DNA from 4 places in the Desulfitobacterium chlororespirans DSM 11544 genome. Region 1 is predicted to be linked to each of the others. Evidence: predicted binding sites of a transcription regulator. Region 1 holds the regulator's gene; each other region holds the start of a gene.
What was found. Region 1 encodes LexA, which represses DNA repair genes until DNA is damaged. Its sites were predicted from a motif close to CNAACANNTGTTNG; they were not measured.
Positions count from the first base shown of each region.

Region 2: uvrB (excinuclease ABC subunit UvrB) is a predicted target of LexA. The motif match lies at 4,122-4,135, and genes of this name have one in related genera.
Region 3: BUA14_RS06810 (DNA polymerase Y family protein) is a predicted target of LexA. The motif match lies at 4,078-4,091, and genes of this name have one in related genera.
Region 4: recA (recombinase RecA) is a predicted target of LexA. The motif match lies at 5,540-5,553, and genes of this name have one in related genera.

Region 1 covers NZ_FRDN01000014.1:80,001-87,955, forward strand. Annotated here, with positions in the region: gene BUA14_RS20790 (D-alanyl-D-alanine carboxypeptidase family protein) at 1-935, opposite strand, end outside; gene BUA14_RS20795 (M23 family metallopeptidase) at 1,117-1,935, opposite strand; gene BUA14_RS20800 (LysM peptidoglycan-binding domain-containing protein) at 2,156-2,524, opposite strand; gene lexA (transcriptional repressor LexA) at 2,694-3,308, shown strand; gene BUA14_RS20810 (CPBP family intramembrane glutamic endopeptidase) at 3,466-4,266, shown strand; gene BUA14_RS20815 (D-alanine--D-alanine ligase) at 4,319-5,404, opposite strand; gene lepB (signal peptidase I) at 5,557-6,126, opposite strand; gene BUA14_RS20825 (methionine gamma-lyase family protein) at 6,137-7,399, opposite strand; gene hflX (GTPase HflX) at 7,588-7,955, opposite strand, start outside.
Region 2 covers NZ_FRDN01000006.1:85,888-93,842, forward strand. Annotated here, with positions in the region: gene uvrA (excinuclease ABC subunit UvrA) at 1-1,195, opposite strand, end outside; gene uvrB (excinuclease ABC subunit UvrB) at 1,944-3,995, opposite strand; gene BUA14_RS08625 (sugar ABC transporter substrate-binding protein) at 4,180-5,634, opposite strand; gene BUA14_RS08630 (hypothetical protein) at 5,774-6,856, opposite strand; gene BUA14_RS08635 (S41 family peptidase) at 6,923-7,955, opposite strand, start outside.
Region 3 covers NZ_FRDN01000005.1:189,220-197,174, forward strand. Annotated here, with positions in the region: gene BUA14_RS06790 (DedA family protein) at 1-375, shown strand, start outside; gene BUA14_RS06795 (hypothetical protein) at 474-1,361, shown strand; gene aroF (3-deoxy-7-phosphoheptulonate synthase) at 1,384-2,343, shown strand; gene BUA14_RS06805 (hypothetical protein) at 2,443-2,703, opposite strand; gene BUA14_RS06810 (DNA polymerase Y family protein) at 2,729-3,982, opposite strand; gene BUA14_RS06815 (NAD(P)/FAD-dependent oxidoreductase) at 4,317-5,750, shown strand; gene putP (sodium/proline symporter PutP) at 5,821-7,278, opposite strand; gene mnhG (monovalent cation/H(+) antiporter subunit G) at 7,524-7,883, opposite strand; gene BUA14_RS06830 (Na(+)/H(+) antiporter subunit F1) at 7,855-7,955, opposite strand, start outside.
Region 4 covers NZ_FRDN01000012.1:77,521-85,475, reverse strand. Annotated here, with positions in the region: gene spoVS (stage V sporulation protein SpoVS) at 1-211, opposite strand, end outside; gene BUA14_RS18645 (TIGR00282 family metallophosphoesterase) at 346-1,125, opposite strand; gene BUA14_RS18640 (hypothetical protein) at 1,211-1,723, opposite strand; gene rny (ribonuclease Y) at 1,916-3,490, opposite strand; gene BUA14_RS18630 (regulatory protein RecX) at 3,955-4,449, opposite strand; gene recA (recombinase RecA) at 4,451-5,491, opposite strand; gene BUA14_RS18615 (hypothetical protein) at 5,658-6,476, opposite strand; gene BUA14_RS18610 (hypothetical protein) at 6,512-7,039, opposite strand; gene BUA14_RS18605 (methyltransferase domain-containing protein) at 7,474-7,955, opposite strand, start outside.

The sequences.
Region 1 (7,955 bases):
CGCTGCTTGCTGCCTAATAAGACCAACAAAAGGTCGCCATCCTCACTTGTGACATATGTTACAAGGCACTGGCCGGCTTCGGTTGTGGTCCCTGTTTTAAGCCCCTGATCTCCCGGATAAATACCTAAAAGTTGATTCGTATTGGAGATTTCCCGGATCTGCTTCCAACCGTTGGCATCGGTCCATTCTACCGATGCCTTTTTTTGATTGATATAATCCATGAGTACAGGGGTTTCCGTTACCTTTGCAGCAATAATGGCTAAATCTTTGGCAGTAGTATATTGATCTTCTGCCGGCATACCATCGGCTGTTTTAAACTGACTATCCTTACAACCGAGTTCAGCGGCATAACTGTTCATGGCCTGAATAAACTGCTCCTTAGTGCCATAAGCTGCCACAGCTAAAGCATTGGCGGCGTCATTGGCACTGAATACATACATTGCCGTAAATAAGTCCTTGACAAGTATCTTATCCCCAGGCTTAAAGCCAAGAACAGAGCCTTCTACCTTAACTTCCTCTCCTAAGATAATGAGCTCGTCCGCTTGAAGCTTTTCATGAACAAGAAGCCCGGTTAAAAGTTTTACTGTGCTGGCAGGTGCCCGGTGTGTATCCCCGTTTTTCTCCAGAAGCCTCTCCCCTGTTTGCAAGTTAAGCATAAGATAGCTGGAGTCTTCAGGAGGCATAAATTGATTAGCGTCCACTTGACTCAGGGACGTCTTGGTCAGGTTGAGGCTGCTCTTTCCGGCACCTTTGTCAAGAGATGCCCCTTTATCCGGATTCTCTTGACCGTTTAAGAGATTAGAACTTAGAGTATGAAGAGTACTCGCTAAATCCGTTCGATCCAACAAGCCTGGAAAAAAGGTTAAAACGATTGCCCCTGTCATAATCATCGTTAAAAACGTAAGGAAAACTCTTTTCCTTGATTTTTTACTCATATCTTGCCTTCTTTATAAGGTGATAAGATCTACTGAATTCAATAAGGTTACTGAATTCCTTTCTCTACTCCGGGACAATATCGACCTCTATATATAATAATGAATTTTAGCCCTAAGGGCAAGCCCATCATGAAATTACCAACCAATTGGCAATTTGGTTGGTAATAGGGTCATTCTGCTTCTAACTCTGACTTTGCTGCCAGATATATAGGAAAGGATAAGGATTCACCCACTCGCCATTAGGAAGTTCAATACCAAAGTGCAGATGATCCGGAGTTGTCAGAGCATCCCCCGTATGTCCCAATGTCCCCAAAAAATCCCCTTTCCTAACTTCTTGGCCTTCCTGGAGTTGAGGGTTTATGGTGTTTAGATGAGCATAGTAATAATAGTTGCCATCCTCTCCCCTAACCCCTACCCGTTCTCCACCAAGGCGATTCCAGCCCAGCTTCTCAACTTTGCCGTTGCCAACACTGATGATGGGAATGCCTTCTGCACCAAAAATGTCCGTTCCCTCATGTCTGCGTACTCCACCCTCCCGGTCTGCCCCAAAGGTATCCATGTACCAGACCTGACCTATCACCGGAAAAGCAAAACGGCCCGGCTCATAAAAGGGATAAGTTAAAAGAATCTGCCTCCGCCCAAGGATTTGTTGAACAACATCTTCACTAATTTGGATTTCCGTGTTTTTCCAAACAATATCTTGAAGCGCTATGCCCTGTTGGAGCTGTTGGATGAGGTAATGCTCTTCATCTATTTCAACGCTGCTTCGTATGGCTATTAAATCCGCCCAAGCCCCGGGGGAAATCCTCTCCCCTTCTTTCTGACATTGCAACACAAGTTCGGCAGGCAGATTCGTGAGATAAGGATAGATATCAGCGGAGATCTTAGGCGGTTTATGAATGCCCTTCCAGGCGACCGCGCTGATCAGGATTACCGCAAGCAGCTTCAGGAACAAAGTCCAGTGCTTTTGTCTCGGTTTAAAGCCTTTGCGCATCCTCATTTCCCTCTCCCCTCTCTACAATGCATAATATGGGGGGAAAGGCCGGATTAGAAGTATAACCAGTGCCCTGTCAACCTTAAAATTACAATATAATGGCGAGCCAATTTACAGCAAGACAAGGCGGAGGATTGAGGCAAACCGAGGGTATGGCGATTGACGACAACGCAGTATTGCTGTAAATTGGCCGCCAGGATATATAAGGTTTAGGGTCGACAGGGCACTAGGGCTGATGCTGATTTTTTGAGATAGGAGTATAGATTACTTGACCGGTTTGTATAGTGGTATCTGTGAGCTGATTGTACTCCATAATTTTAAGAACAAGCGTACGGGTATCGATTTGCAGGTCGGAGTTCTCAGCTAAGGACCAAAGAGTGTCCCCGGATTGAACGATTTGTGGCTGGAAAGCAAGGTCCTCTACCCTGCTGTTTGCCTGGCTCCAGTCCCAGAAGAACCAGCCCATACTGCCAAAGACCATGAGGAAAAGCAGCATATAAGAACACAGCTGCCTTTGCAGTTGTTTCATTCGATAATTCCGATAGTTTCTATAATGGCCTCTGTAGTTCCGGACGGAAGAAGAACAAGCACTCATATTAATCCCCCTCTATGTTCCCGTTAAAACTAAATAAATACGAACATCAGTTCCTGAGAACAGTATACGGAAACCGGGAAGATTCGTCAATACTTTTTCGAACATTTGTTTGCACATAAGAATATTTAATGCTAAAATAGGTTTAGAACATATGAAAGGGGGAAATTTGGTGTATCCAGATTTATCGCAAAGACAGACCGATATCTTGGAGTATATTAAACGGGTTATTCGAGAAAAGGGTTATCCCCCCTCTGTCCGCGAAATAGGCGATGCCGTTGGCTTGATGTCCAGTTCCACTGTTCACGGGCATTTGCAGACCATTGAGGAAAAGGGGTACATACGCCGCGATCCCACAAAACCTCGCGCCATTGAGATATTAGACAGCTCCAGTGATGCTAATGAGAAAAAGACTGTTTTTGTCCCCATTATTGGCAGAGTAACCGCCGGGCAGCCTATTTTAGCCCAGGAGAATATCGAAGATACGTTCCCGCTTCCTATTGATGTGGTTAACTCAGATACAGTGTTCATGTTGAGAGTCAAAGGCGAAAGTATGATTGATGCGGGAATTATGGATGGGGACCTTATTTTAGTACGCCAGCAAAAAGTGGCCCGTAATGGCGAGATCGTCGTGGCCATGATTGATGAAGAAGCTACGGTAAAACGGTTCTACAAGGAAAAAACACTGATTCGCCTGCAACCTGAAAATCCTTATATGGAGCCTATCTACTCTCAGGATGTCACCATCTTGGGCAAAGTTATTGGGGTATTTCGTATTTTACACTGATTTATAAAGTACAGGGCAGCCAAAGCAGACCTCCATTCCACACTGATGTGGGTGGATGCCTGCTTTTCTTATTATAAAAATACAAATGTCAGACAGGATTTTTATGGTAGAATGGATTTATTGTTATGTATACTGCAAAACGTGAGGTGAAGAAATCGTGACAGACAAAAAAATCATAGTACAATTTACGACGCTGACATTTTGCATAGCTTATCTTGTGTCGGGTGCTTTGATTGCGCTTGGGCAATTCGGATATTCGGTTCACAATTGGGTTCACTCGTTACAGGAATTTGGGATGAATATTCCTTTTGCAATCTATATTTTGTCGCCCGCTATTGCCTCATATATCGTTCTGAAGAAAAATAACAAAATAGCAGATCTTAAGGAATGGTTGAAAACCGTTTTTTACGCCAAAAATAATATCTCTCTCTATTTGTACGTTGTTGCAGGGCTTGCACTGTATTTTTTGATACATCTTGCAGTTTCAGGCCGTACGGAAATGGTGCTGCCATTTTATACGTTCTTCCTTGCCCTGCCTGGTAATCTTATTATCGGTGGCTTAGAGGAAGCTGGCTGGATGTACATATTGCAGCCTGAGCTTGACAAAAAATATGGCTTTGTTTTATCTTCTGTCTTTGTTGGCATCATTTGGACTTTATGGCATATCCCTCTCTTCTTCATTCCGGGGACGAATCACGGCGAGGGACTCATTAACTTTTGGATGTTTGCAGTTCAACTCATGGCCTTTCGGTTTTTCAACGGGGCAATCTATAAAATATCAGGAAAAGGCCGTGTGTTTATGTGCGTATTATTCCACACCATATTCAATGCGGCATCCCCCCTCTTTGGCACCATGACGATGACTTGGGCGGGAACAATTGCCGCAAATGCTGTGATTGTTCTTGTTTCAATGGTAACCGTTATGATATACGACCAAAAGAGCAGGCGAATAGTATAAAAAGCCCTGAACTCCGCTGACTAAACGGCTTTCAGGGCTGTGTACCGATATACTAACGGGATATTTTCCGGGAACGGCTGTCTCTGAAGCGCTGGAAGCCCAGTTCGATCAACTGGGTGATCAATTCAGTGTAAGGAATGCCGCTGGCTTCCCAAAGCTTGGGGTACATAGAGATCTGAGTGAACCCCGGCATGGTATTGATTTCGTTGATGTAGATCTGACTGCCTTCTGTAACAAAGAAATCCACCCGGCTTAAGCCGCAGGCTTCGACGGCTTTGAAGGCAGCAACAGCTTTTTCCTGCAAACTCCTGACAACCTCGGGAGCCAAAGGAGCGGGAATCACCAGCTGAGAGCCGGCGTCGATGTATTTGGCTTCATAATCATAGAAATCCTTGGCGGGAAGAATCTCTCCCGGAACACTGGCTTGGGCATCCTCATTGCCCAGGACGCTCAGCTCAATCTCACGACCTACGATGTTTTGCTCGATGACAATTTTGCGATCGTATTCCGCGGCGAGTTGGAGGGCCTGGATGAGCTCCTCTCTGTCCCGTGCTTTGGAAATACCCACACTGGAGCCTAAATTAGCAGGCTTGACAAAGCAAGGATAGCCCAGCGAGTGTTCAATATTATCAAGCAGTTGCTCCATCGGTTTCTGGAGCATGGTTCTAAGTACGGTAAGATAAGGGGCTTGGGGCAGGCCCGCTTCAGTAAAAACTGCTTTCATACGGTCTTTATCCATACCCAGAGCGGAGCCGAGCACCCCGGAACCGGCGTAAGGAACATTAGCCATTTCAAACAAGCCCTGGATGGTCCCATCCTCTCCAAAGGGTCCGTGAAGAACGGGAAAAATCAAAGCAAACTTGCCTTCTTGAGGAAGGGAACTGCCGTCTAAGGCGATAAAGCGGGGGTTCGTAGGATCGTGGGCAAGAATGACAGGAATACCCTGTAGTGTGGGGTCTTGCTGCCATTGTTCAGGACGTATTCCCCAATGCCATTGGCCGTTTTTGGCAATGCCAATCGTCTCTACAGCATACTTTTCTTGATCAATGGCCTTAAGTACAGAACTGGCAGAGTTCAGGGAAACCTCATGTTCTCCGGATTGACCTCCGAAGAGAATAATAATCTTTTGCCGTGTCATTGGCGTACCCATCCTCTCTATTCTATTTAGTTAGAAAATAGCCCAGAAAACCTGAAAACAGTGCTTGGGTGTACGGATGTACATAAAGCTGCACAAGCCAAGCAACAGGTCTACTCTATACTATATGCACAGGGGTGAAAAGGCTGCCTAAATCAATCGATAGTTCCAATATGGTTAAGCGGCCAATAACGAAATAAGGTCATTCCGGAGATGTTTTCAATCGGCAGGAAGCCCCATTCCCGGGAATCGGCACTGCTATTGCGGTTATCTCCCATAACAAAAACAGAACCTTCCGGAACTACTAAAGGCTCAAGATTTTTAATTTGAGGCTCCATAACGTATGGCTCTTCCACCTCCTGGCCATTGATATAGGTCTTATGATCCTTGATCTCAATGGTATCCCCCGGCAAAGCAATCAAACGTTTGATAAAATCGTCGGAAGAGTGGGCGCTGGAAGGCGGATGGAAAACAATGATATCCCCTCGTTCAAAATCACCAAAATGCTTAAAAAAGAACTTATCGACAATAATCCGGTCCTGGAGCTGAATCGTCGGCAGCATGGAGCCGGTGGGAACTAACCTGGCCTCCAGCACAAAGGTGCGGATGACCCAGGATAGGGCAAAGGCAATAATCACAATCTCGATGATTTCAATAATGGTTTTAAACATACTCTTCGCTTTTATTTTGATATCTTGTTCTTTGATATCTTGTTCGTTTTCCATGGTGTGCACCTCACTTTAGTAATCCCTGTTCCCAAAGTTTTTGAGCCGCTAATAGATTGCCAAACTTAATATAATTCATGGAAACCCCGCCTTGCTGATAAGCGATAAAGGGGTCACGCATAGGGCCGTCCGCGGAGAACTCGCTGGTCGCGCCTTGGATAAAGGTTCCCCCGGCCATAATGACTTCATCTTCATACCCCGGCATTCCCGAGGGAATGGGCAGGACATGGCTGTCAACAGGCGAGCCCTTCTGGAAACCCTGACAAAAAGCAATCATCGCCTCCCGGGAATTGAGTTTAACAGCTTGAATCAGATCCGTCCGCGGGGTATCGGGAAGAGGATTGACTTCGAACCCTAAGGCCTGCCAAAAGGCAGCGGAAAAAATCGCTCCCCGAATCGCCTCACTTACGGTCAAAGGACTGAAGAACAGCCCTTGGTAGAACTGCAGCTGCCAGCTGAGGGTCGCCCCCACCTCTCCGCCAATCCCCGGAGCAGTTAAGCGGCAGGCGGCTTTCGCAACAAGCTCTTGTTTGCCGGCAATATATCCTCCTGTAGGAGCTAAACTCCCCCCTAGGTTTTTAATCAGGGATCCCGCCATGAGGTCGGCTCCCACATCCCCGGGTTCACATTTTTCCACAAGTTCACCGTAACAATTATCCACAAAAATAATCAGGTGAGGAAAATGCTCACGGACATAAGCCACAAAGGCGGCGATTTGCTCCATATGAAGGGAATTGCGCCAGGCATAACCCCGGGAACGCTGGAGAATAAGCATTTTTGTATTGGGCTTTATCCCTTGACTCACCAGAGCATACTGAACAGTTCCTTCTTCACTGAGAGGAACCGAGTCATAGGATACCCCAAAATCCTTAAGGCTCCCCTGCCCTGTTCCCCGGATGCCAATCACCTCTTCCAGTGTATCATAAGGATCTCCTGTAACGGAAATAAAATGATCACCGGGCCGGAGAGCACCGAATAAGGCTGTGGCAATGGCATGGGTTCCCGATACAAATTGTCCCCGCACCAAAGCGGCTTCCGTGCCCAGGATGCGGGCCATCACCCGATCCAGAGTTTCTCTGCCGCTGTCCCCCAGGCCATAGCCTGTAGTGCCCTGTAAATGATAGGTGCTTACCCTTTCTTCCTGAAAAGCTGCCAGGACTTTGGCATGATTATATTCGGCAATATCAAGAACAGGCTTTTCCTGCAGCTTTAAAAGCTGCTCGGCCTGATTTTTCGCCTCGATAATTTTACTGGGCAGATGATCCAAAAACAATGATGAAACCTCCTCGCTGTATCCACTTCCTTAATATAGCTTCCCTAATATAGCGCCACGTCCCCATTCCGCCCCCGCGGCAGTCTGAATTTCCAGCTGCTGCGTTGTCGCCGAGCCGTGTGTCGCCCATGGACGCAGCACCACTGCGCCTCACTTTTCCGCCTTACAGACTAAAGCCTGCCACTGCACTAGAGAAGTTCAAGAACTTTATTCCAGACAGGAGTCAGTGAAGTGTTGGCAATAAGGGACACCGGTATGGGATGAGACAGCTCTTGAGCCAAGCGGCTTAAATCGGAAGGATGATCCAGCTGATCGATTTTATTCAGTAAGGTAAGACGTGGTTTATGATGACACTCCAACTGCTCCAGAATGTTATGGACCGTATCGGCGCGCTCCAGAGCTCTGGAGTGGCTGGCATCCAGAACATGAATTAAAACATCGGCATTCTGCACCTCTTCAAGAGTAGCAAGAAAAGCGTGAAGAAGCTGATGGGGCAATTTCTGAATAAAGCCTACCGTATCACTAAGCAATATCTCCGTCCGTTGATCCAGGCGTA
Region 2 (7,955 bases), on a different contig from region 1:
TTTCGATTTCAGTTCGGACATAATCGGAAGTGGATTCCTTGTAGCGCCGCTCAAAAAAGGGAATAAGCCCCTCAAAAGGTCCTGAATGAATTTTCGGCTTCTCGTCAAAGAAACTCATAAACGTGTATTTTATGGGCTTTTCAATGCCGTAAAGCAGGCCCTTCCATTGCTCCTCAGAGAGTTCTGCCAAGGGGGTATCCATGGTAAAACCAAGGGCTTCACTGACCGCCGCCATCATGGCCGGATAGTAGCTGGATTGGGATTTGGCCCAGGGCACAATAGCTCCTTCACCGAGACTCAGATTCTTATTGGGAATGATCAGGTCTATATCCACTTCCAGATTCGCCCCTAAGCCTGTGCAATCAGGGCAGGCTCCATAAGGGCTGTTAAAGGAGAAAAGCCGGGGTGAAATCTCTTCAAGGGCTATGCCGCAGTCCGGGCAGGCAAAGTTTTCACTGAACAGGATTTCCGTATTATCAATAATGTCCACAAGGACATTTCCTTCCCCCAGCTTCAAAGCCGTCTCCAGGGAGTCGGCCAAACGGACCGCACTATCAGGTTTTAAAGCAATACGGTCCACCACAACTTCGATGGAGTGTTTCTTATTTTTTACTAATTTAATCTCTTCGCTTAAATCCCGATTTTCACCATCCACCCTTACCCGCACATATCCCGCCTTGCGGGCATCCTCAAGCACTTTGACATGCTCACCTTTTTTCCCTTTGACTAAGGGGGCAAGAATTTGCAGCTTGGTGCGTTCCGGGTAGACCATAATCTGATCCACCATTTGCTGTACCGTTTGCTGACTGATTTCTCTGCCGCATTGGGGGCAATGGGGGTGGCCGACCCGGGCATAAAGAAGACGCAGATAATCATAGACTTCCGTCACCGTTCCCACTGTAGAGCGGGGGTTACGGTTGGTCGTTTTCTGATCAATGGAGATAGCCGGCGACAGCCCTTCGATATAATCCACATCCGGCTTGTCCATTTGCCCAAGAAACATACGGGCATAGGCAGACAGAGATTCTACATAGCGGCGTTGACCTTCAGCGTAAATGGTGTCAAAAGCCAGCGAGGATTTTCCAGAGCCGGATAAGCCGGTGACAACCACCAGCTGGTCTCTGGGGATATCCACATTGATATTTTTCAAGTTATGGGCGCGGGCGCCGCGGACTTTGATAAAGTTCTGGGTCATAGGGGGCCTCCTCGGTAAAAATTAGATTGTTAGCAAGTGGTCTTTTAGCATTGTTTATCAGCGTTGTTTATAGGTACAGTCTCCAGGATTTTGTTTGCCTCGTTCACTCCATAAGCTGCGCGGAGCAATCTAATCGCTCAAGACCTCCGCTCCGTCGGGACGCCGCCCAAATCGCTCCTCGAAAGCACTGCTTTCGCACTTGTTATCAATGGGCGGTTGGAAACGTCCTGTTTCCAACCCGACTCCGCTACGGTCTTTTCGCGAAGATTGCTTACCTGCTCGCTTAAATCCGGTCTCTGCTGCAAATCAAAATCCTTGGGCAGTTTCTGAAGCTCCTTTAAGAACAGCTTTGAAGAAAGGGGATAGCTGCCCTTGGTTCAAGAGTGAATCAATCTAAACTTCTAGACAGCATTACTGCTTTTAAGAATAGCCATAACATCGATACATAAAAAAATACCCAAGTACTTTAAGATGCTGCCCAAGGATTTTGCGTTACAATAGTGAAGCGACTTCAAAGCGAGCAGGATGCCAAGCTTCGCGAAAGCTAGCAGCGGAAATGGGTTGGGAACAGGACGTTCCCAACCGGCTACGGATAACAAGTGCGAAAGCAGTGCTTTCGAGGAGCGACTTAGCCGGGGACCCGTTGGAGCGGAGAGCTTGAGCGTTAGTTTGGCACCGCGCAGCTTTTTGAGCGAACGGTGTAACGCAAAATCTGGAGAGAATTCTTTTGTTCATCTTAGAAAGGGAACTATCCGCCCCGCTTCCTGGGCGCACTCTTGCGCACTGCCGGAGCCGCCGCCTCTCGCTTGCGGGCACGGCCCTGGGTGGGCCGCTTATACTTATTCTCTTCCCCCTTGAGCTCGATCATGGCATCACGGATCTCCGCTGCCCGTTCGAAGTCCATATCTTTGGCGGCTAAGCGCATTTCTTGTTCCAGACTTTTAAGCAGCTCAGCCAATTCCTCAGCCGGCATTTTTGAGCCGTAGGCTGCTTTCTTTTCCGCCACCTTAGTGGCTTCAGGAATTTCGTAGATTTTCTTGCGAATGGTCTGGGGGGTAATCCCGTGCTTTTCATTATGGGCTTCCTGGATGGCCCGGCGGCGGTTGGTTTCACCGATGGCCACTTCCATGGAGCGGGTCATTTGGTCCGCATACATGATGACTTTTCCCTGGGCATTCCGGGCGGCGCGGCCAATGGTCTGAATCAGGGAACGCTCGGCACGAAGAAAGCCCTCCTTGTCCGCGTCGAGAATAGCCACCAAGGAAACCTCGGGAAGATCCAAGCCCTCCCGGAGCAGATTGATGCCCACGATGACATCGATATCTCCCAAACGCAATTCCCGCAGAATCTCCACCCGCTCCAAGGTCGTAATATCGGAGTGGAGATATTTAACGGCCATATTGAGATTTTTCAAGTAATCTGTTAAATCTTCCGCCATCTTTTTGGTCAGGGTGGTGACGAGCACCCGTTCATCCCGGGCAATCCTTTGATTGATTTCCCCGATCAGATCATCGATCTGACCCTTGGTGGGCCGGACAGAAATCTCCGGATCCAAAAGCCCGGTAGGGCGGATAATTTGCTCCACAATCTGAGGGCAATGTTCCAGCTCATAGGGACCGGGTGTGGCACTGATATAGACCCGTTGAGGAACCATTGTTTCAAATTCAGCGAATTTCAAGGGGCGGTTGTCCAAAGCAGAAGGAAGCCGGAATCCGTAGTCTACCAGAGTGGTTTTACGGGAACGGTCCCCTTCGTACATCCCCCGGACCTGTGGCAGCGTGACATGGGATTCGTCGATCATCATCAAGTAATCTTCAGGGAAAAAGTGCAAAAGGGTATAAGGAGTTTCTCCGGCCTCCCGGAAGGTTAAATGGCGGGAATAGTTTTCGACGCCGTTGCAAAATCCCATTTCCCTCAGCATCTCCAGATCATAGCGGGTTCTCTGCTCCAAACGCTGAGCTTCCAAAAGTTTGTCTTCATCCTTAAACCGTTTGAGCTGCTCTTCCAATTCCTTTTCAATATTCTCAGCAGCTACCAGTACTTTATCCCGTGCCGTGACATAGTGAGAATTCGGGAAAATAGAGACATGACGGCGTTCTCCCAAAATTTCACCGGTAAGGACATTGATCTCGTAGATATGTTCGATTTCGTCCCCGAACATTTCGATCCGAACAGCATGCTCACTGGAGCCGGCGGGATGGACTTCGACCACATCTCCCCGGACGCGGAAAGTTCCCCTTTCAAAAGCCAGATCATTGCGATCGTACTGAATGGAGATGAGCTTTTTAAGAATGTCATTGCGGTCAATTTCCTGCCCCTGCCGCAAGGAAACCATCAAATCCCGGTATTCCTCAGGTGAACCCAAACCATAAATACAGGACACACTGGCCACCACAATCACATCACGCCGTTCGAATAAGGCCGCCGTAGCGGAGTGGCGCATTTTATCGATCTCATCATTGATCGAAGAATCCTTTTCTATATAGGTATCGCTGGAAGGAACATAGGCTTCCGGCTGATAATAATCATAATAACTGACGAAATATTCCACTGCATTTTCCGGGAAAAATTCCTTGAACTCAGTGTAAAGCTGAGCTGCCAAGGTCTTATTATGGGCGAGAATCAGAGTGGGCCGTTGAACTTTTTCAATGATGTTGGCCATGGTAAAGGTTTTTCCCGAACCTGTCACCCCCAGCAGGGTTTGATGACGCCTGCCGGAATGTATACTTTCGACCAGAGCGTCAATGGCCTGAGGCTGATCCCCGGAAGGCTTGTAGGGAGCGCGTAAACAGAACTCCATGGGGTGCTCCAATCTCCTTTCTCTTCTAAAATCCTGGTTTATTTTCTGGTTTATTTCTTGTTCCAGTCTTCAAATCATTCTAAGCAAGATTATACCACTTCTCTCTAAGAAACAAAACAAAAAAGCCGAACATATTTTCGGCTTTTCGCTGTTTTTTACTGGTAATTTTAAGAAGTCTGTTCCTCTATTCCCCTTGCTTGGCTTGATCTGAGCTATTCCCACCTTGCTGCTTATCTTGCCCTTCCCCCTGCTGCCCTTGTCCTCCTTGTTGCTGCTGTTGTTGCTGTTGCTGCTGTTCTTTCAGGAGCATTTCCGGAGGGATGGTGCGAACTTGATCATTGGCATTTTTCTCTGTTCCTAAAACATTGCCCTTTTCATCCAGATATTCGCGGAGAATTTCTGTATGAACTTTTTCAGTCACTTTGCTTACTCCTTCAGGCATAACTCCCTGTCCTCCGCTCTGCCCCTGAGCTGAGGAAGAGCCTTCCTGGTTCTTTTCTTTGGACTCCCCATCTTTCCCTTCACCGCTCTGCCCTTTTCCACTATTGCCATTGCTGCTTTTTTCCGTGCTCTTTTGCTTCCCTTGGCTTTCAGAGCCCTTCGCCTGAGACTCCGACTTTTTCTTTTCCATTTCTTTTTGAGCTTCGGCTGCTTTAGCATAGCTTTTCTGAATAAGGGCGAGATTTTCTGTTGTCACCGTTTTGACCGGAATGATCTTCGCCGCCACTTCACCTTGATCGCCGGTAATGGATTGAGTTATGTCTACGGACTGCTTATCCATTAATTTTTGCGCCCATTGAAAGGCATTAACACCTTGAACATAGGGTGATGTATCAATATCTGCGATTTGACTGCCTGCAGCAATCCTTTGCAAGGATTTGGAGTTAGCTTGTCCTCCCATAAGCTGAACTTTATCGGTAAGCTGCATGGATCTGAGCAGTTCATAAGCCAAGGCAAGGAGCTTCTCATTCTTAGCGCAGATGGCCTTCACTTGGCCGGGGTTCTTCTGCAAATGTTCCATAAGGCTTTGCATGGCTATGGTTTCCGACTCCGGAGGATTGGTAATGCTATGTACCGTTATTTTGGGATTCTTAGCCAGCTCTTGCTTAAAGGCCGCTACATTCATTTGAGCGACGGCATCTTCTGCTTCCCCCTGCAGGTATACGACCTGCCCTTCAGAAACCTTTCCTTGAATTTGCTGAGCCATCAGCTTACCTGCTTGATCCGGATCAGGCAGGATGACTCCCTTGGCTTTCACTCCAGGCGGCAGCCCGTTTAACGCCAGAATAGGTATATCTCCCTTTTCCGCTTCCTTTAAAAAGGACTGCTCCCCAGCTTGAACGATGAGAACTTTGGCATCCTTAAGAGCGTTGGCATCGCCTTCTTCTTTTGACGTCAAAACCTTAACTTCCAATTCTTCTTTTTCAGCCAACTCCTGAATGCCGAGCAGAAACATATCTTTGTTGGGATCATCCTGGTTCAAAGCCACCGCTATTATTTTTTTCTCTTCTTGCTGAGAGGATTTACTCGAGGTTTTCTCCTTGCTCCCCATTAAGCCGCCCAAAAGAGATTGCATGTTACAGCCGGTTAAGGCCATACTTAGAAGTAACACGATGATCATGGAAAGCACTTTTTTCATGGAACACGCTCCTTTCCAGGGTCGATCCACTTTATGAACACCTTGTGTTTTGCACTATCAAAAAAGCACCGTTTTTGGTGCTTATCATGAGTATATCTAGTCTTCCCTTGATTGTATGAAATATGAAAGGCAACTGCTGTCAATCAATGGTATGACCTTTTTTGTCCATATCTCTTAAAATAGAGTTTAATAAATCCGTCTTCATGCTATCGACTTGATCAAAGTCAACCGTTTTTGTATAAACAGCTTTAAGTTTATCTCTCAGCCTCTGGGTGTCCAGCAGAGCTTCTTTAAGATCATTACTAAAAGGACATCCTAATCCTTGTTCCTCCAGATGCTCCGGATTCCCTTGCCAAATGGCCAGATTTCTTTCTGGAAAGACAATGCCTAAAATTTCATCAGGGTAAAGTGGATGTAAAACAATATCAATAACCTGCCCCAGCTGTTCCGCTTCTTGCAACACCCATTCCATGGCTTCATGAGCCTCTTCCCCATCGAAACGAATCTGGTCATAGTCCGTCAAGAAGTAAGGAGCCAGGTTCAACCAGCCCTCCGGATTGATTCCATGAAGAAAAAAGGATTGAACAGCGCTCTTCTTGATCTTTTTCAAAGCGTCCTGAGCCTTGCTCCAAGGACCTTTTGCTTCTTTAAATAAATCTGAGGCATAAAGTTTGGGCAGCCAGGGCCTGCCCTCATCAGCCTTGGCATAAAACCGCTCGCGAATTCTTCCTCCAAATTCCTCAGCTAGAATTTCACCTATTCTTTGTTGGCCGCGTTTGATCTTCTCTTCAAAATCAAGAACTCCCAGCCTTTGTTGATCAAGCTTTCCCTGATTGCAGTATTTAGAGAAATCAATAAAGTGCTCAATCACCCCTGGTGCACGCCAATGCAGGGGAGCAATCTCATAGTGATCAAGGATCGCCCAGTTGAAGCGGCGAATCAGCACCCCCGCCATCGAGTCCGGGTCCCGGGCAGAACGGAGAAAATCAATCTCATACCCGCGATCAAGGAGATCCAGCCCAATCATCTTAATTGTGGTGGATTTACCTGTGCCCGGTCCTCCAATCAGGACATAAGTACGTTCCCATTCTGACATCATATTGGGTAGAAGTGATATATAGCCGCGATTGGTAATCCCCTCTGCAAAGTAATGCCGTCCACTGGGTTTATTCCCCATGTCCTTTCCCCCTTGAAATTTGCTTGCTGTGTAGTGTATGCACAAGGAGGGTCAGGGGTCACAGGATTTGCTGAAAAAGCAAAAACGGGACAGCGCGCTGTCCCGTTGCCATTATTTGATCTGTTGGCGAAGCACCTTAAGAGCTTCCGTTAGCTGGGTATCAAAGGTTTTCGTAGTAGGAGAAAGAGTCGCTTCTTCTCCATCCTTCAGCTTCACTTCCACATCAGGCTCGATGCCCTTTTTATGGATATCGATCTTATTCGGCGTCAAATACTTGGCGGTGGTCAGCTTTACGCTGGTCCCCCTATCTAATTGATAAATCGTCTGCACGATTCCTTTACCGAAGGTCTTGGTCCCCACCAGGGTGCCTGTTCCCCGATCTTTGATCGCCCCGGAAACAATTTCAGCTGCGGAGGCGCTTTCCTCATTGACTAAAACCACAAAGGGAATGCCTAAATAATTGCCTTCCGAAGCCTTGGTTACAGCATTGCCTCCTTTATCCACAATATAGACAATGGGGCCGGGCTGAACAAAATAACTGGCTACTCCTACAGCAGATTCTAATTCCCCGCCATGATTATAGCGCAAATCCAAGATCATCCCTTTGTATTTGCTGATATCCATATTGCGCAGAACTTCATTGAGTTCAAGAGCTGTATGGGAGGAGAACTGGGAAATTCCGATATAAGCTATATCCGTATTTCCCGGCAGCGCCAATCCTTCCACCGTGGGTACTGCGATATTTTCCCGGGTTAAAGGAACGGTCACATTCTGCTTAATGCTTTCCCGATAAACCACCAGAGTCACCTTGGTCCCTGGGTTCCCGCGCATTAGGGACACGGCTTTTTCCTGGTCGATGGTGGTGGCGTCCACTTCATCGATCTTAATAATCACATCCCCAGGCTGTAGTCCGGCTTTAGCAGCCGGAGTGTTTTTAATGGGTCTCAGGACCACAAGTTTTTGAGGATCTTTCAGACTTAAAATGATCCCCACGCCGCCGAATTTCCCTTCGATTTGTTGCATAAGCTCTTCATTCTCTTGAGCATTCATGTAACTTGAATAAGGATCGCCCAAAGAATCGACAATTCCTTTAGTGGCACCTTCGATCAGGGTGTCTACAGACACTTCCTCCAAATAATCACTT
Region 3 (7,955 bases), on a different contig from region 1:
AAAGAAATGCGTTTCCTTAACCATGAGAATCTGATGAAGACCCAAAGGTTTTATGAAAAGCATGGGGGTAAGACCATTATCATTGCCCGCTTTCTGCCGATTATTCGCACCTTCGCCCCCTTTGTGGCAGGTGTTGGCACCATGAAATACCTGAGGTTCTTGGCTTATAATTTCGTAGGAGCCTTATTGTGGGTTACGGTAGCTCTTTGCGCAGGTTATTTCTTTGGCAATCTGCCTTTTGTAAAGGATAATTTTACCTTGGTGATCTTTGCGATCATTGGCATATCGGCTGTTCCCGCTGTTTATGCCTATATTAAGAATTGGCTGCAGGGGAGAAACCAGCGCAAAGTAAGCACGAATAATGAATCGAACTAAAAAAGGATTTTGCCGCTCTGAAATAGAAGAAGGAATTAACACTGGTTAATAGTGTTAATTCCTTTATTTTTTCCTGGGAATAAGATAAGAGGAGGGGCATGATGATGAGCAGTGCGAAACCGGTACAATCCTTGGCTGTCATCACTTTGACTTTTCTGATGATCGCCGGTTCGCTAGGATTATCCTCAGGAATGACCAAGGAAGAGCTGGAGTATCGCCCCCTGACCTTGAGCGAGGTAACAAAGCTTTTTGCTCAGAAAGGGCTTAAGCTTGAAGCGGTGGCGGGAGAAGGATTTGAGGATACGGTGCTGTTCGGCATTGAACCTGAGATATTTCGCATCCATGGCTCTGAGGATTTAGTATTGATCTACCCCTTTTCCTCCCATAGGGAACGGGAACAGCTGGCCGGGCATTATTGGAGATTTAACGATGAAATGATGGCGATGTTTTTACCTTACAGTCAGTTTTTTCAGACCCTGACGGCGAAGAATATGTTCATCGTTTACTGCCCTTTGCTGTACATAGAAAGCTTAAAGACGATGGGGCCGGACTATGCTTCCTATGTACAACGCTCAAAAGCGATCAGGGAATTGGTGCTGAGAGACTTAAATGGCGGGAAGACGCTGGTTTTCCGTGGAGAGGGTCAATACTGGATGGTTGAGATAGTGCTTGACTGCTTTGGCCAATTTTATAAAGATGACCATGGTATGGGGTATGAGAGCTGGAGTGAAGCGAGTGCCATAGCCAAGTATAAGGGGGACCCTGGGCAAATAAAATCTTTCAGCTATACTCTTGAAGGGACTTATGGCAGTTACAGTGGAACACGGCAGACTCTGAGTCCTGATGGCCTGGTCAGGCTGGGCAGAGGGAACGGTCTGGTAGGAAAGGCTGAAGACAAGCATAGTTTCAGTATACAATGGAACGGTCAGGCAGAAGCCTTTGACCTGGAAGCAGATCCTTTCGGAATGATACGACTTCCTTATTAAGAGGGGATAGCTTGGCGATACCTTGTATTGGCAATGGTTTGTGGGATATAATATAAAGAAATTTTTCTGCGCAGTGAGCGGTAAGACAGAAAGTCCACGGCTTTCATCCCAGGAAGAGGGCGCTGTGGACTATTATATCAGGGGGTTTGGAGTTATGAATTTGCCTTTAGTGGGGTTAAAGGATGAACGGAGTATGATCAGGGTGGGGGATACGATTATCGGAGCCCGTGAGATCGTGCTGATGGCCGGTCCCTGTGCCGTGGAATCCGGAGAACAGATGCGGGCCGCTGCCCAAGGGGTCAAAGCAGCCGGCGGCAAGATTTTAAGAGGGGGAGTCTATAAGCCCCGTACTTCTCCCTATAGCTTCCAGGGCTTAGGGGAAGAAGGAATAGACTATCTGCGGGAAGCTGCAGCAGAATATGGACTTCTTACCGTAACGGAGGTTATGGATGAACGCAGCCTGGACGTGCTGGTGGATAAAGTGGATATTCTGCAGGTAGGGTCTCGCAATATGCAAAACTTCCATCTCCTTAAGCTTTTGGGGGAGATAAGAAACCCGGTGATTCTAAAGCGGGGCCTGGCGGCCACGGTAGAGGAATGGCTTTCAGCTGCAGAATATATCTTAAGCGGCGGGAATGCTCAGGTGATTCTTTGCGAGCGGGGGATTCGCACCTTTGAGCCCAGCACCCGCAATACCCTGGACCTCAGTGCGGTGAGCCTGGTGAAAGTGCTTTCCCATCTGCCGGTCATTGTGGATCCCAGCCATGCGGCCGGGAGGGTGGATATCATTCCTGCTTTAGCCAAGGCTGCTGTAGCGGTAGGAGCCGATGGGCTGCTGATTGAAGTCCATCCCCATCCTGAGGAAGCCCAAAGCGACGGGATGCAATCCCTGACTCCGGAGCAGTTTAGCCGGCTCGCCGCAGAGCTCCGGCCCATCGCTCAAAGCGTCGGGCGGAGTATGGCTCATCCTCAAGAAGTCTGATCCCATGATGGAAAAAGGAAGAAGATCCTGAAAATAAAATATTGAACCTTAAGCAAGGGGGATCGAGAGCGCGTTAAGGCGGCTCCCGGTCTCCCTTGCTCACATTTTATATAAAAACCATTTGCATGTATGAAGTTCATACTTCAGCTCATAAATCTTAAGAAGTCCGTTGCTGATACTTTGACAGCGAAAAATAAGCATGGGATTGCCGGCCAGTTTTTCTTCGGATTTCGAGATGATTTTGTCGACGGCAATGACGACAGGGCTATCTTCGAAGTGAGCCTTGAATTTAAGGGGCCGGGGCATGCCCTCTTGATTGAAATGAGCGATCATCTCCAGGGGCTGCATCATTACCTTCACGAAAAGCGCTCCCTTCTTTTTAGAGCTAAAGCAGGCTGGTCATGGCCGGATACTCCTCTTCAGCGATGACTCCCCCAGTCATGGACTTAAGGCCGGAGTGGAGATAAGAGGAGCGCATAATAGCCTGAGAGCCAAAGCGCTGGCGAATTATATCGACAGCCTGGTCCACTTTTCGATCCCGCTCGTAATCTTTAGTGAAAAAGGAAAACTGCAGGAAATCGTTTTGACAAAGCTCAGAGGCCCGGACTCCCAGATGTCTCAGCGGCTGATCTTTCCATAATTCGTCAAAGAGCTGGCAGGCAATCTCCCATAGCTCATTAGTACAGTCGGTAGCATGGGAGAGTTGGCGTTGATGGGAATAGGAGAGGAATTCATGGGTTCGAAAGGAAATGGATATCAGCCGGGCAAAGTATTGATCATGCCTTAAGCGGGCGCTGACGGTTTCCACAAGGGAGAGGAGAACCAGGTGAGCCTCTCTGCGGTTCTTCACATCGAAGGATGTGGTGGTGGAATTGCCCATGCCTTTGACCGCTACCCGTCCGCCCCGGCGAACGGGGGAGTTTTCAATGCCGTGAGCATAATTCCAAATCAGCAGGCCGTGACTTTTCATGATCGCTTTCAAAAGGCGAGGGTCGGTGTGTGCCAGCTCCCCGATGGTTTTGATATTGCGGGAGAGCAGCTGGCGGGTGGTTGCCCTTCCGACCATGAAGAGTTCCCCGACGGGTAAGGGCCACATTTTATCAGCAATCTCTTCAGGGAATAAGGTATGGACTTGGTCGGGCTTTTGGAGTTCGGAAGCCATCTTTGCCAACAGTTTATTGGTGGAAATGCCGATATTTACGGTAAAGCCCAGCTCGTTCCTGATTCGATCCTTGATTTTATAAGCGGTAGCCAGTGGATCGCCAAAGAGAAGGTCCATGGCGGTGAAGTCCAGAAAATATTCGTCCACGGAAAACTGTTGGATTAGAGGAGAATAGTCTCTTAAAATAAGACTTAGAGCTTCGCTGCACTGACGGAAGAGGAGATAATTAGGCCTGGCGATGATCAGGTCCGGACATTTGGCGAGGGCGGAGTATAAAGTCTCCCCGGTTTTAATAGCATATTTCTTAGCCGGGATCGACTTGGCCAGAACGATCCCGTGCCGGGTCAAAGGATCGCCGCCGACTACGGAAGGGACAGTCCTTAAATCCAGAGGATCTCCTTGCTGAAGGCGATAGACGGCTTCCCAGGAAAGGTAGGCTGAGTTAACATCAATATGAAAAATGATCGATTTGCTCAAGATCCAATCACCACCTATGTAGAAAAACCATATTCATATTGAAGCGCTCTTTGTGAATGGAGTGGGAGACCAGGGTCTGCGCTATCTATTATAATAGAATATATGTTCTGTATCAATAGAAACAAATATTCTATTATTGTCATAAAATACCTCTATTACCGAATTAAAGTGAGTGATTTGGTAATAGAACCTAAAATCCAAACAAAAAGTCAGTTTTTCAACAAAATGTTCGGATTTTGGACTTGAATTATTGAAGAGCATAAGGTATAGTTGTTAGGGTTTGGCTGCTGTTAAGTTTTGACTGCCGTTAAGTTTAACCGAGGAGGAATAAGCCTTGAAAAAGTATGATGTGATCATCGTTGGGGCAGGCCCCGCCGGAATTTTTGCCAGTTATGAATTAGCTACGCAAGCTCCTGACTCTGCTGTTCTTTTGATTGAAAAGGGACGGGATATCTATAAACGCAGTTGTCCTATTTTGAAGAAGACTCTTTCTAAATGTCCGCCGCCCAATAAGCAGAGAGAGTTTGCCAGCTGCACTCCTGCCTGCTCTATTACCAACGGTTTTGGCGGTGCGGGAGCCTATTCTGATGGGAAATTCAATATCACCACCGAGTTTGGCGGATGGCTCACCGAGTATTTGCCTCCTTCGGAGGTTTTGAATCTCATTCACTATGTGGATCAGATTAACTTAAAGCATGGGGCGACCAGCTCACTGACGGATCCCAGTACCCCTACGGTAAAGGAGATTGAGAGAAAGGCCTTGGGAGCCGGTTTAAAGCTGCTCCGGGCTCAAGTCCGCCATCTGGGAACAGAATTAAACCTGGAAATCCTCAAGGATATTTATGAGTACCTCAAAGGAAAGATCGACATGGTGTTCGAAACGGAAGTCGCCGATATTATGACCGCTGAAGCGGAAGGACACCTGCAGGTTAAAGGCATCCGTACCAATAAGGGAGAGGAGTACTATGCGCCTAAAGTAGTCGTGGTTCCCGGACGGGATGGCTCAGAGTGGTTCAAGGATGTCTTAAAGAAGTACAATCTGGAAATGAGCAGCAACCAAGTGGATGTAGGGGTTCGTGTAGAAACCCTGGATACCATCATGGAAGATATTAACGAGAATTTGTATGAAGGCAAATTCCTCTATCGAACGTCTGTAGGGACTACGGTGAGAAGCTTCTGCAGCAATCCTTCCGGTCATGTGGTTATTGAGAATCATACCGGGGTTATGCTGGCCAATGGGCATGCTTATCGGGATAAGAATCTGGGCAGCAATAATACTAACTTTGCCCTGCTGGTATCCCATAACTTCTCCTATCCTTTCAACAAGCCTACGGAGTATGCCAAGAACATTTCCCGGCTGGCCAATGATTTATCCAACGGCAGCGTGCTGCTGCAGACCTTTGGGGACATCATGAAGGGCCGCCGTTCTACAGAGAAGCGGGTCAAAGAAAGCTTTGTGGAACCCACTCTAAAAGAAGCCGTACCCGGCAATTTAGGGTTGGTGCTGCCTTATTCCACCATGAAGAGCATCATTGAGATGATTGAAGCGCTGGATAAAGTGACGCCTGGTATAGCCTCTGAGCACACCTTGCTTTATGGCGTGGAAGCCAAGTTCTACTCTTCCCGTCCCAAGTTGAAAAATAACTTTGAGACGGAGATTGCCGGACTTTATGCCGGGGGAGACGGAGCGGGAATTACCCGGGGACTGGCTCAGGCTGAGGCTTGCGGAGTGAAGATCGCGCGAAATATTCTGGAAGAGAAACAATAAAGAGCAACAAAAAGAGGGCCGATTGCCATTGACGCAATCAGCCCTTTTTATTGTTCATCGTTAAGGTTTCTTACAATACTTTGGTCTCCGCCGCAGAGCGTTCGAACTCATCCCAAATTTCTTGCGAGGGCTCAGTAGTCAGCAGACTGACGATAATGATCGAAAGCAAGCCCATGATAAAGCCGGGGATCATTTCATAGACGGCAGCGAAGGCGGGGAATTGTTCCCAAAGAATAACGGTGGCAGAGCCCACAACCATACCGGCCAGAGCTCCCCATTTGTTCATCCGTTTCCAGTAGAGGCTGAGGAGAATAACGGGACCAAAGGCGGAACCAAAGCCGGCCCAGGCGTAGCCTACCAGATTGAGGATGGTATCGTTTTGGGTCCAGGCCAGATAGGTGGCTAAAAGAGCAACAAGCAAAACACAGAGGCGGCTGACGAAAACCAATTCCTTATCTTTGGCCTCACGATGGAAGAGAACCCGGTAAATATCTTCGGTCAGGGAGCTGGAGGTCACCAGCAGCTGTGAGGAAATTGTACTCATAATGGCGGCCAGAATAGCGGAGATCAGGAAGCCGGTGACGATGGGATGGAAGAGGATTTTCCCCAGTTCGATAAACACCGTCTCAGGGTCGGCCAGGGTCAGGCCATGGGTGGCAAAGTAAGCGATACCCAGGAGACCGGTAAGCATAGCCCCTACTTCAGAAAAGACCATCCAGCTCATGCCGATACGGCGGGATTTTTTGATTTCGCTCACTGAAGAGATGGCCATGAAACGGACAATGATATGGGGCTGGCCGAAATAGCCTAAACCCCAGGCCAGGAGAGAGATGATCCCGATGACACTGGTTCCGGTGAAGATATTCAAGAGCGCCGGATCAATGGTCTGGATGGTGGTGAAGGCATCGAAGCCGCCACTATGCCAGAGGGTAACAACCGGTACCATGACTAATGCGGTGACCATGATCAATCCCTGGACGAAGTCTGTGAAGCTGACCGCTAAGAATCCCCCGATCAGGGTATAGCCCACAATGACCAGTAGAATCAGCCAAAGCCCCGTATGGTAACTGATGCCAAAGGTAGTATTGAAGAGAACAGCGCCGGAAACCAAACCGGAAGAAACATAGAAAGTAAAGAAAATGATAATAACAAGTGCGGAAACTAAACGGATCATATGGGACGTATCACGAAAACGATGGCCAAGGAAAGAAGGAATGGTGATGGAATTGCTGGCGATCTCTGTGTAAGAACGCAGGCGGGGGGCTACATAGAGCCAGTTGAAATAGGCGCCGACGGTAAGTCCGATGACAATCCAGCCGGAGCTGATTCCCGAAACAAACATCGCCCCCGGCAGCCCCATCATGAGCCAGCCGCTCATATCCGAGGCACCGGCGCTTAAAGCCGTGACCGCAGGGCCAAGGGTCCGTCCCCCAATCATGTAATCGGATAGATTGGCAGTTCTTTTGTAAGAATAATACCCGATGGCCAGCATCATGACCATATAGAAAATGACCGAAAAAGCAACCACTCCAACATCACTCTCCTCGATTTTAAAAGTTTATCTCTATAATGAAACTATTATAGTACACATAATAATAGCATAAGACATTGAGATTTATAAGTAGGCAATGAATAAGTATACATAATTTTTAAATATTTTCTCAATTATTTAACTGGGAAAAGAAAAAGCAACCCTGGGTTCCACTTAATTAATGTTTAAGTGGTCCGCGGTTGCCTTTCAGGCTTTGAACAAGATGTTCAGCGATAAGAAATTTAAACCTTCTCCAATACCTCTTTCAAATCGTCACGAACGCTTGCCTTGGCTAAAGGGACCTGGGCACGATAGGCAGAACGGCAGATCACATGGGAGGAAACGGGAGAGGTCAGGAACACAAAGAAAATGCCCAGGAATAATTTGATGCTGAAATAATCCTCCACAAATAAGAAGAAGAGGAAGGTCCCCAGCAGAACAAATAATACCCCCAAGGTAGAGCTTTTGGCAAGGGCATGGGCACGATTATAGACGTCCGGGAGGCGAATAAAGCCAATGGCACTGAGGGAGCCAAAGATAGTTCCCATTAAAATCATGATTCCGATACCTAACTCAATCAAGGTGCTTCCGTTCAATGACAATCCCCCTCTCGATAAAGCGTGCAAATGCGATGGTTCCGATAAAAGACAGAATTCCAATCAATAAAATCACTT
Region 4 (7,955 bases), on a different contig from region 1:
TTTGTATGTCGGTGAAAGCAGGAATACATACAAGATCGACTCCGCTCGGGGCAACAAACCCTCTGGCAATAGCTACGGCCTTTACAGCTTGATTGAGTGCACCTGCACCAATGGCCTGCAACTCCGCACCTCCCCTCTCACGGAGCACACCAGCCAAAGCACCTGCGACAGAATTTGGACTTGATTTTGCTGAGACTTTTAACACATCCATGAACGACAACCTCCTGTTCGAATCACTGACAGATATTCCTAACACACTAATTGTATTCTCCAGAAGGTGGAAAAAATCCTCTTTTTTCCGAGAGCTTTCAGACTTTTTTAAATATTTTTTCCAATCGTCAAAATTTACTCTTTCACCCGTTGAATAGCCGTGATGGAACGGGCTTTCCCTGTGGCCTCATCCACATCGATCACAACGGCATTAAGCTGTATGGGGCCTGCCGCTAATTCAAATTTAGCGGGAAGTTGGGTCAAAAATCGATTAATGATGGTTTCTTTTTTAACCCCTAAAACAGAATCCCGGGGTCCGGTCATCCCCACATCCGTAATATAGGCAGTCCCTTGGTGCAATAAGCGGGCATCTGCCGTCTGGATATGGGTATGAGTCCCCAAAACAGCGGAAACTTTGCCATCCAGGAACCAACCCAAGGCCACTTTCTCTGAAGTAGCTTCGGCATGAAAATCGACAATAATAAGGGGGGTTTCCTGCCGTATCTCATTGATCCAACGAATGGCGCCACTGAAGGGATCTTCAAGACTATTGAGAAATACCCGGCCGGAAAGATTGAGCACTCCGACCTTCTTACCCTTTGTCCTTATGTAACCATGCCCTTTTCCCGGTGCACCCACAGGGTAATTGGCCGGCCTGATCAAACGGGCTTCCTGGTCAATAAATTTCATGATGCTCCGCTGATCCCAGACATGATTGCCCATGGTGATAAATTCGATGCCATCGTCATAAAGCTCTTCGGCTATTTCCTTGGTTAATCCTTTACCCCCAGCGGCGTTTTCTCCATTGGCTATGGTTAAATCAATCCCATACTCTTTGATAAGCGGTTTAAGCAACACCTTAATCGCCTCACGGCCAGGATTGCCAACAATGTCGCCAATAAATAGTATATTCACTCCATAAATCCCCAATCATCCATCAATCCGATTATAGTATTGATATGTCCAAAAAAGAACCATCTAAAACCTAAACACTCGACATCTAACTATTATAGACTAAAACCCTTCCTTCCTCCCGAACCGCAATAAATCCTTTTTCTAAACGGCAGTCCCGGAAAGACTGGAGAATCTGTCCAATAACTTCCTCCTGAAAGATCTGCTCCTCCTCAGGAATCTCCGTATCATCATAGATAATGCTCTGAGCGATGTTTCTCACCAAATCAACGATCAGACCAATTTCCCTCTCGTTCATACTCTCAACATCCCGGGTAATGGTCACTAAGGTTACACCGCTTTCCAGCTTATGTTCTATCTTGCAGATCCGCATAGGATGGCCTTCTAATTTATGATAAGCCCTTAAAGCCTCTTGCAAGGTATCCAGGAATTTTTCTCCCTGCACGGGGCCCGATACCGTAAAGCGAAAGGTCAGGGCATGTTCCGGCTGTTGGTAACGGACGGAGCAGACCTCAGGATAGCGAATTAAAATGGATATCAGCAACCCAACTCCATCAGGTGCACATCCCCCATCTTGATAATGGAGGTTCAAACGTCCCATAGTGTCATCCTCTTTCTTATCATACTGACTATTTGCTCTGAATATTTACTGCTTCTCATCACTCCATAATAATTCGTCAATTTCCGATAAAGTCCTGCCTGATGATTTCAACCTTCCTGTTACTTATAAAATAATAAAGGACAGGCGATGTTCTCACCTGTCCGCAATGTTCAAGATTCAACTATTCCATGATTATTTCGCATAATCCACGGCACGAGTTTCACGAATGACGACAACCTTGATTTGACCTGGATATTCTAATTCATCCTCAATGCGTTTGCTGATTTCCCGAGCCACTTTCGGAGCCAGAACATCATCGATCTTATCCGGTCTTACAATGATTCGAATCTCACGTCCTGCTTGAATCGCGTAGGATTTTTCCACACCTTCATAGGTTTCGGCAATCTCTTCCAGCTTCTGCAGGCGCTTAATATAGGATTCGAGAGTCTCACGGCGAGCTCCTGGGCGAGCGGCTGAGACTGCGTCGGCAGCAGCCACTAAGACTGCTTCGATGGTCTTAGCTTCAACATCACCATGATGAGCTTCAATAGCATGAATAACTTCCCAAGATTCCTTATACTTCTTCGCTAGATCGACACCGATCTGAACATGAGTCCCTTCAGTATCGTGATCCACGGCTTTTCCTAAGTCATGCAGTAAACCTGCCCGCTTGGCCAGCTGTACATCGACACCCAGTTCGGCGGCCATTAAACCTGCCAAATGGGATACCTCCATAGAATGCTTGAGGACATTTTGACCATAACTGGTTCTAAACTTCAATCGTCCTAAGAGGCGAATGATTTCAGGATGTAAACCATGCACTCCTGTTTCAAAGGTCGCTTGCTCTCCCTCTTCACGAATACGCTGATCCACCTCTTTTTGAGATTTCTCAACCATTTCTTCGATGCGAGCCGGGTGAATCCGTCCATCGGCAATCAGTTTTTCCAGAGCAACCCGGGCAACTTCTCTGCGAATGGGGTCAAACCCAGAGAGAATGACCGCTTCGGGAGTATCATCAATAATCAGATCGATACCTGTTAAGGTCTCCAGAGTACGAATATTGCGTCCTTCCCGTCCGATAATGCGTCCCTTCATCTCATCACTGGGAAGGGCCACCACAGACACCGTGCTCTCAGCTACGTGATCCGCGGCACAACGCTGAATCGCCAAAGAGATAATATTCTTAGCCCGCTTCTCTGCTTCTTCCTTAGCCTTCGTTTCAATATCTTTAATCATAATAGCGGATTCGTAACGAACTTCTTCTTCCACACTATGCAGAAGAATTTGCTTCGCTTCTTCAGTGGATAGACCAGAGACCCGTTCTAATTCTTGTTTTTCTTTGGCTACGGTTTGCGTCAGGACCTCTTTGAGCTGATCCACTTCTTCTTCTTTACGATGAAGATTATCTTCCTTGCGCTCCAAAGACTCCATTTTGCGGTCTAAAGACTCTTCTTTTTGAATAACCCGTCTCTCCATCCGCTGAACCTCGTTGCGGCGTTCCCGTGATTCTTTTTCCACTTCATTGCGAATATGCATGACTTCTTCTTTAGCGGCAATGACAGCTTCACGGCGTTTTGCCTCAGCGGCACCCTGAGCATTCTCGATGACCCGTTTTGCCTCTTCTTCAGCTGAGCCGATGAGCTTTTCCGCGGCACTCTTACGAATAAGCCAACCTATAAAGCCACCCACAAAAAGGGATACCACGACTGCTATAACTATAAAGATTAATTCTGGTAGTTCCAAGTAGTTTTCACCTCCTAAACACATACTTATTTGGTTATCATTCTCCTAGTTCTCCATATAAAAACAAAAAAACTGGGACCATGCCAGTTCTTTAAAAGGAAACCTTTAATTAAAGGCAAAATACATTGCCCCTTTTTCCTACAAACCTACACGCCGCTAGTCCGATACCTCCATATATAATACTAACTACGATGCAATCTATAAGAAAACCTTAAAGGTCTGACTTTAAAAGAAACAGGCTCTTTTTAGTGTAATATCTTTTGAAAAATTTGTCAAGAACCACCTGCAATATAGATGTATAATACAAGTATTCTAAGAAACTATGTCCCTCTTCATCTTATCGTTGCTCCTCACATAAAGAAAACCCCGAAAGCACTGTTTTCGCACTTGTTGCCTTAAACACATGCTCACAAATGAGACGAAGTCGCTGGTTGCACTTATACCTTCTAAGCATAAGTGCAAAAAAACAGGAAGGACTCGCCTTCCTGTTACTCCCTCACTATCCCTTCAAGGATCTCAAAAACCATTTCCTGAGGGTAGCCTTTTTGCATAAGCTTTTGCCCGACCTTCTGTCTCAACATAAGTTCCCTGGGGATTTTCTCATAACTCTTTTTATGCCGGTAAGTACTCTCCCAGCGCCGGGATTCTTCAGCCCAAAGCCTTTGAGCATGTTTTCGGCAAAGCTCCGCCTCCTGTCCCGGTGAATAGGTTTCCCGCAAAGCCTGCTCTATGATAGCTTCCTCGATCCCCCGGCCTTTCAAATCATAGCTGATTTTCTTTTTGGCATAATTCGTTTGCTTGCTGAGGCAATAAGCACGGGCATACTCCTGATCGCTGAGATAGCCCCATTCTAAAAGCCTCTCGATGGCAGCTTCGATCTCATGACCTGGAAAGCCCTTCTTCGTCAGCCTTTGGCTGAGCTCGCAGCGTGTCAGCATCCTTCTCGATAAATAGGTTAAGGCGACATCCAATGCACCCTTCATCTTAGACGTCTTCCGGCTCCTCTTGGACATCCTCGGCAACCGGAGCGCTTACATTAGCAATGCTGGCCCGGATCCCTTGTTCGATTTCGGCGGCAATCTCAGGGTTCTTCTTTAAAAACTCCTTGACATTCTCTCTTCCCTGACCTAAGCGCTCACCTTTATAGGAGTACCAAGCTCCGGACTTATTAATGATATCTAACTCAGCGCCCACATCCACCATGCTGCCTTCACGGGAAATACCTTCTCCGTACATAATGTCAAATTCGGCTTGTTTAAAGGGCGGAGCCACTTTATTCTTAACAACCTTGACTTTGGTACGGTTGCCAATCATATCCTGACCTTGTTTCAAGGTATCCTGACGGCGTACTTCCAGACGGACGGAAGCATAGAATTTCAAAGCACGTCCACCGGTTGTGGTCTCTGGATTACCAAACATAATTCCTACTTTTTCCCGAATCTGGTTAATAAAAATGACACATGTATGACTCTTGCTGATGGCACCTGTCAATTTTCTCAGGGCTTGAGACATTAAGCGAGCGTGTAAGCCCACATGAGAATCTCCCATTTCCCCTTCAATCTCTGCTCGAGGGACAAGAGCCGCCACAGAGTCAATGATGATGACGTCGATGGCCCCACTGCGCACTAAGGCTTCGCAAATCTCCAGTGCCTGCTCACCTGTATCCGGTTGGGATACGAGAAGATTGTCGATGTTGACCCCTAAGGCCTTGGCATAGACTGGATCGAGAGCATGCTCCGCATCGATAAAAGCGGCTACACCGCCCAGCTTCTGGGCTTCTGCCGCAATATGCAAGGCGACGGTGGTCTTACCGGATGACTCAGGCCCATAGATTTCTATAACACGTCCTCGAGGCACTCCACCTACTCCAAGGGCTATATCAATGGCCAGGCAACCTGTCGGAATCACTTCCACTGCCATTTTGGCAGAAGCCTCCCCCAATCTCATAATCGACCCTTTTCCAAATTGCTTTTCAATCTGACTTAAAGCCGCATCCAGGGCTTTTAATTTATCGTTACCGGCCATCTCGTTTCCTCCTCAAGCGAATACTTTTAAATTTTTTACCACAAAAGACAAACATTTGTTCGATTTCCATTATACTTTTGCACGTGAAGCCTGTCAATCCTTTATTTAGAAGAAAATAACAGAGGGATTGATCACACTGGATGCAGGACGGATCATGCTCATCACCTCATGTTCCGTCCGCATTAGGAATTGCCCAAGTCTGAATCACTCCTTGGAGTTCGTCATAGCTTATCCCTATACTATAGCTGTCTTCCTGGCTTGGCAGGGTTCCTCGTGGAAATGTAACATCCAAATTATCGGGGAACAAAATAATGTACTCCGGCTTCAATGCAGCTTGCATTTCAGTCCGCAAAGCGGGAGCCCCAATATCAAATGTGTCTAAAAGCCGTTGCCGTGCTTCGCCCTCCGGTAAAGAGAACAATTCCCAGTTATTCAACACCTCTCCGGTTTCCCGGCTGAACACCGCACCTAAATGAACTTCCTGGGCCATTTGCCCATTAATGGGAAGGATGACCGATGTAAGAAAGCATATTATGCTGTCGTTAGACGCGGTGGGAACAATATCCTGACTGATGTAATGCTCACGGAATAATGTCCCCTTGTCTTGGCAAGCCAGATATTCAGCATAGGCATTTTCCAGTTCAGATGGGATGTTGTAGAGCAAGCCCTGTTCCTCATAAAATGCAGCAACAGCTCTCTGGGCAGGTTCGCTCAAATCATCGAAACTCTCCACTCCACCTACATAAACATTAGCCGGGCCGGTTGGGTCCTGAACGAGCAATAGTGTCGTTTCATCCGAAAGTTTGTAGGCAGCATGCCCAAAGGGGCCTCTTCTCCATAAGTTGACGCTCTCCCCGTCTGAGAATGTCATGACTTTCTCTTCAACCATTGCCCATTTTTCGGGTTCCTGCAGAGGTTGGCTGGAACAGCCTGTCAGCAGAAGCGAGCATAACAGTATAGTTATAGGAAGCCACTTTATTCTCACAAACAATCTCTCCCTTGCAGCCATCAAAGTAAAGATTACAGATCTGCCAAGTAGACACAGTAGTCCAAAATAACATTGCCTTGTTCATCCTTCTCGGTAAATCGCGGGCAGTTATATCTTTCGAAAAAATAAGCCCTGTTTTCATGATCGTTTTTAAAATTACCCATACCATTTTCCTGGAATCTAACAGCGCATTGCTCATGCATGCCATAGATGCCGCCCTCGTCCTCTTTGCCTTTAATCCAGCATACACCGATGGGGCCATCGTCCAAATCTATGTAATCATAGCCGCTGGGAACAGATGTATCTGAGGAAAAAAACAGACCAATCCAGTATTCGAAAGTGTTTTCAAAATTACTGCTGTCGCAGCGCATCAAGCCCAGGTAACCATTTTCAATATCCGGAGCCCCGCCCAGATTTCCAAGCTCTTCAAACCAGCCGTTTTGAAACCATTCCGCCCATTTGTGACCAAATCCACCAACTCTATCGGCATTAGTATAGCATTTGCCAATGAAACGCAATGAGGGCAGATGTTCTTTATAAACTTTGATGATCTCTGCCATTGTTCTTCAACCTTCTTTCATATCTTTATAACCTGATTAAATGAGAAATCTGCCAAAAAGAACAATTCAGGCTTTGATGGCAGATTTGGCAATGTCGCTCGTTTATATTCGTTTTCATCATTTCAGGGGATGCGACTTATTATTATAATCTTGCATTCATGCCGACTTTTTGTCAATGCATTTGTGTAAAATCCGGGCTTAGTTCAGTTATAGAACATCGACACCAATTTGTCCAGTTCCGGAATCGAGGTATTTGTTTCCCACTTGGAAACGGATTGACGTGATACTCCCCTCCTTAATTTTGATACTTGACAATTTAGCGACCGCCAGTTGCATCAGGGAACAAAAAGCCGCTGCTCAACGGACTTTACAGTCCGTTTGACAGCGGCCTATTGATTATTTTTGCGGAGGATAATGTATGCCACATCTATTTATCAGCACCCACATGAACTGCCAGTATCAAAACAATTTGTTTCACTTTTTCCTCCGCAGCCTCCAAACGCTCCGTAATGGGTGGAACGCTCGCCTGTTACCCTGAATGCGGAAGCGAAGCGGGTTTTGGCAAGCATGGCAGTTGTGTTGCCGCAAACCAAAAGCGGCTTGCCGGTAAAAAAGCGGTGATGGTCGTCAAGATCAAAAAAATGCGGGGAGCTGGGGATGCTGCCATTATAGACGGCAATCTGTCCATAATCTTCGCAAATATCCTCCAGGTCGTCTAATTTAAAGGCTCTGACTGTCCGCTCTGTAAAGTTTGCAAATCCCACTTTTTCTATGATCGCCTCATTATCCAAATCTATATTTCGGATAGATTTATAACGAAAATCGGTAAAGCCAACCCGCTGCATAATACGACGAAAATCCTCGTAATATAATGCACCGCCGATGCACTCGCCGCGCAATACCGGGTCAGCCGCAA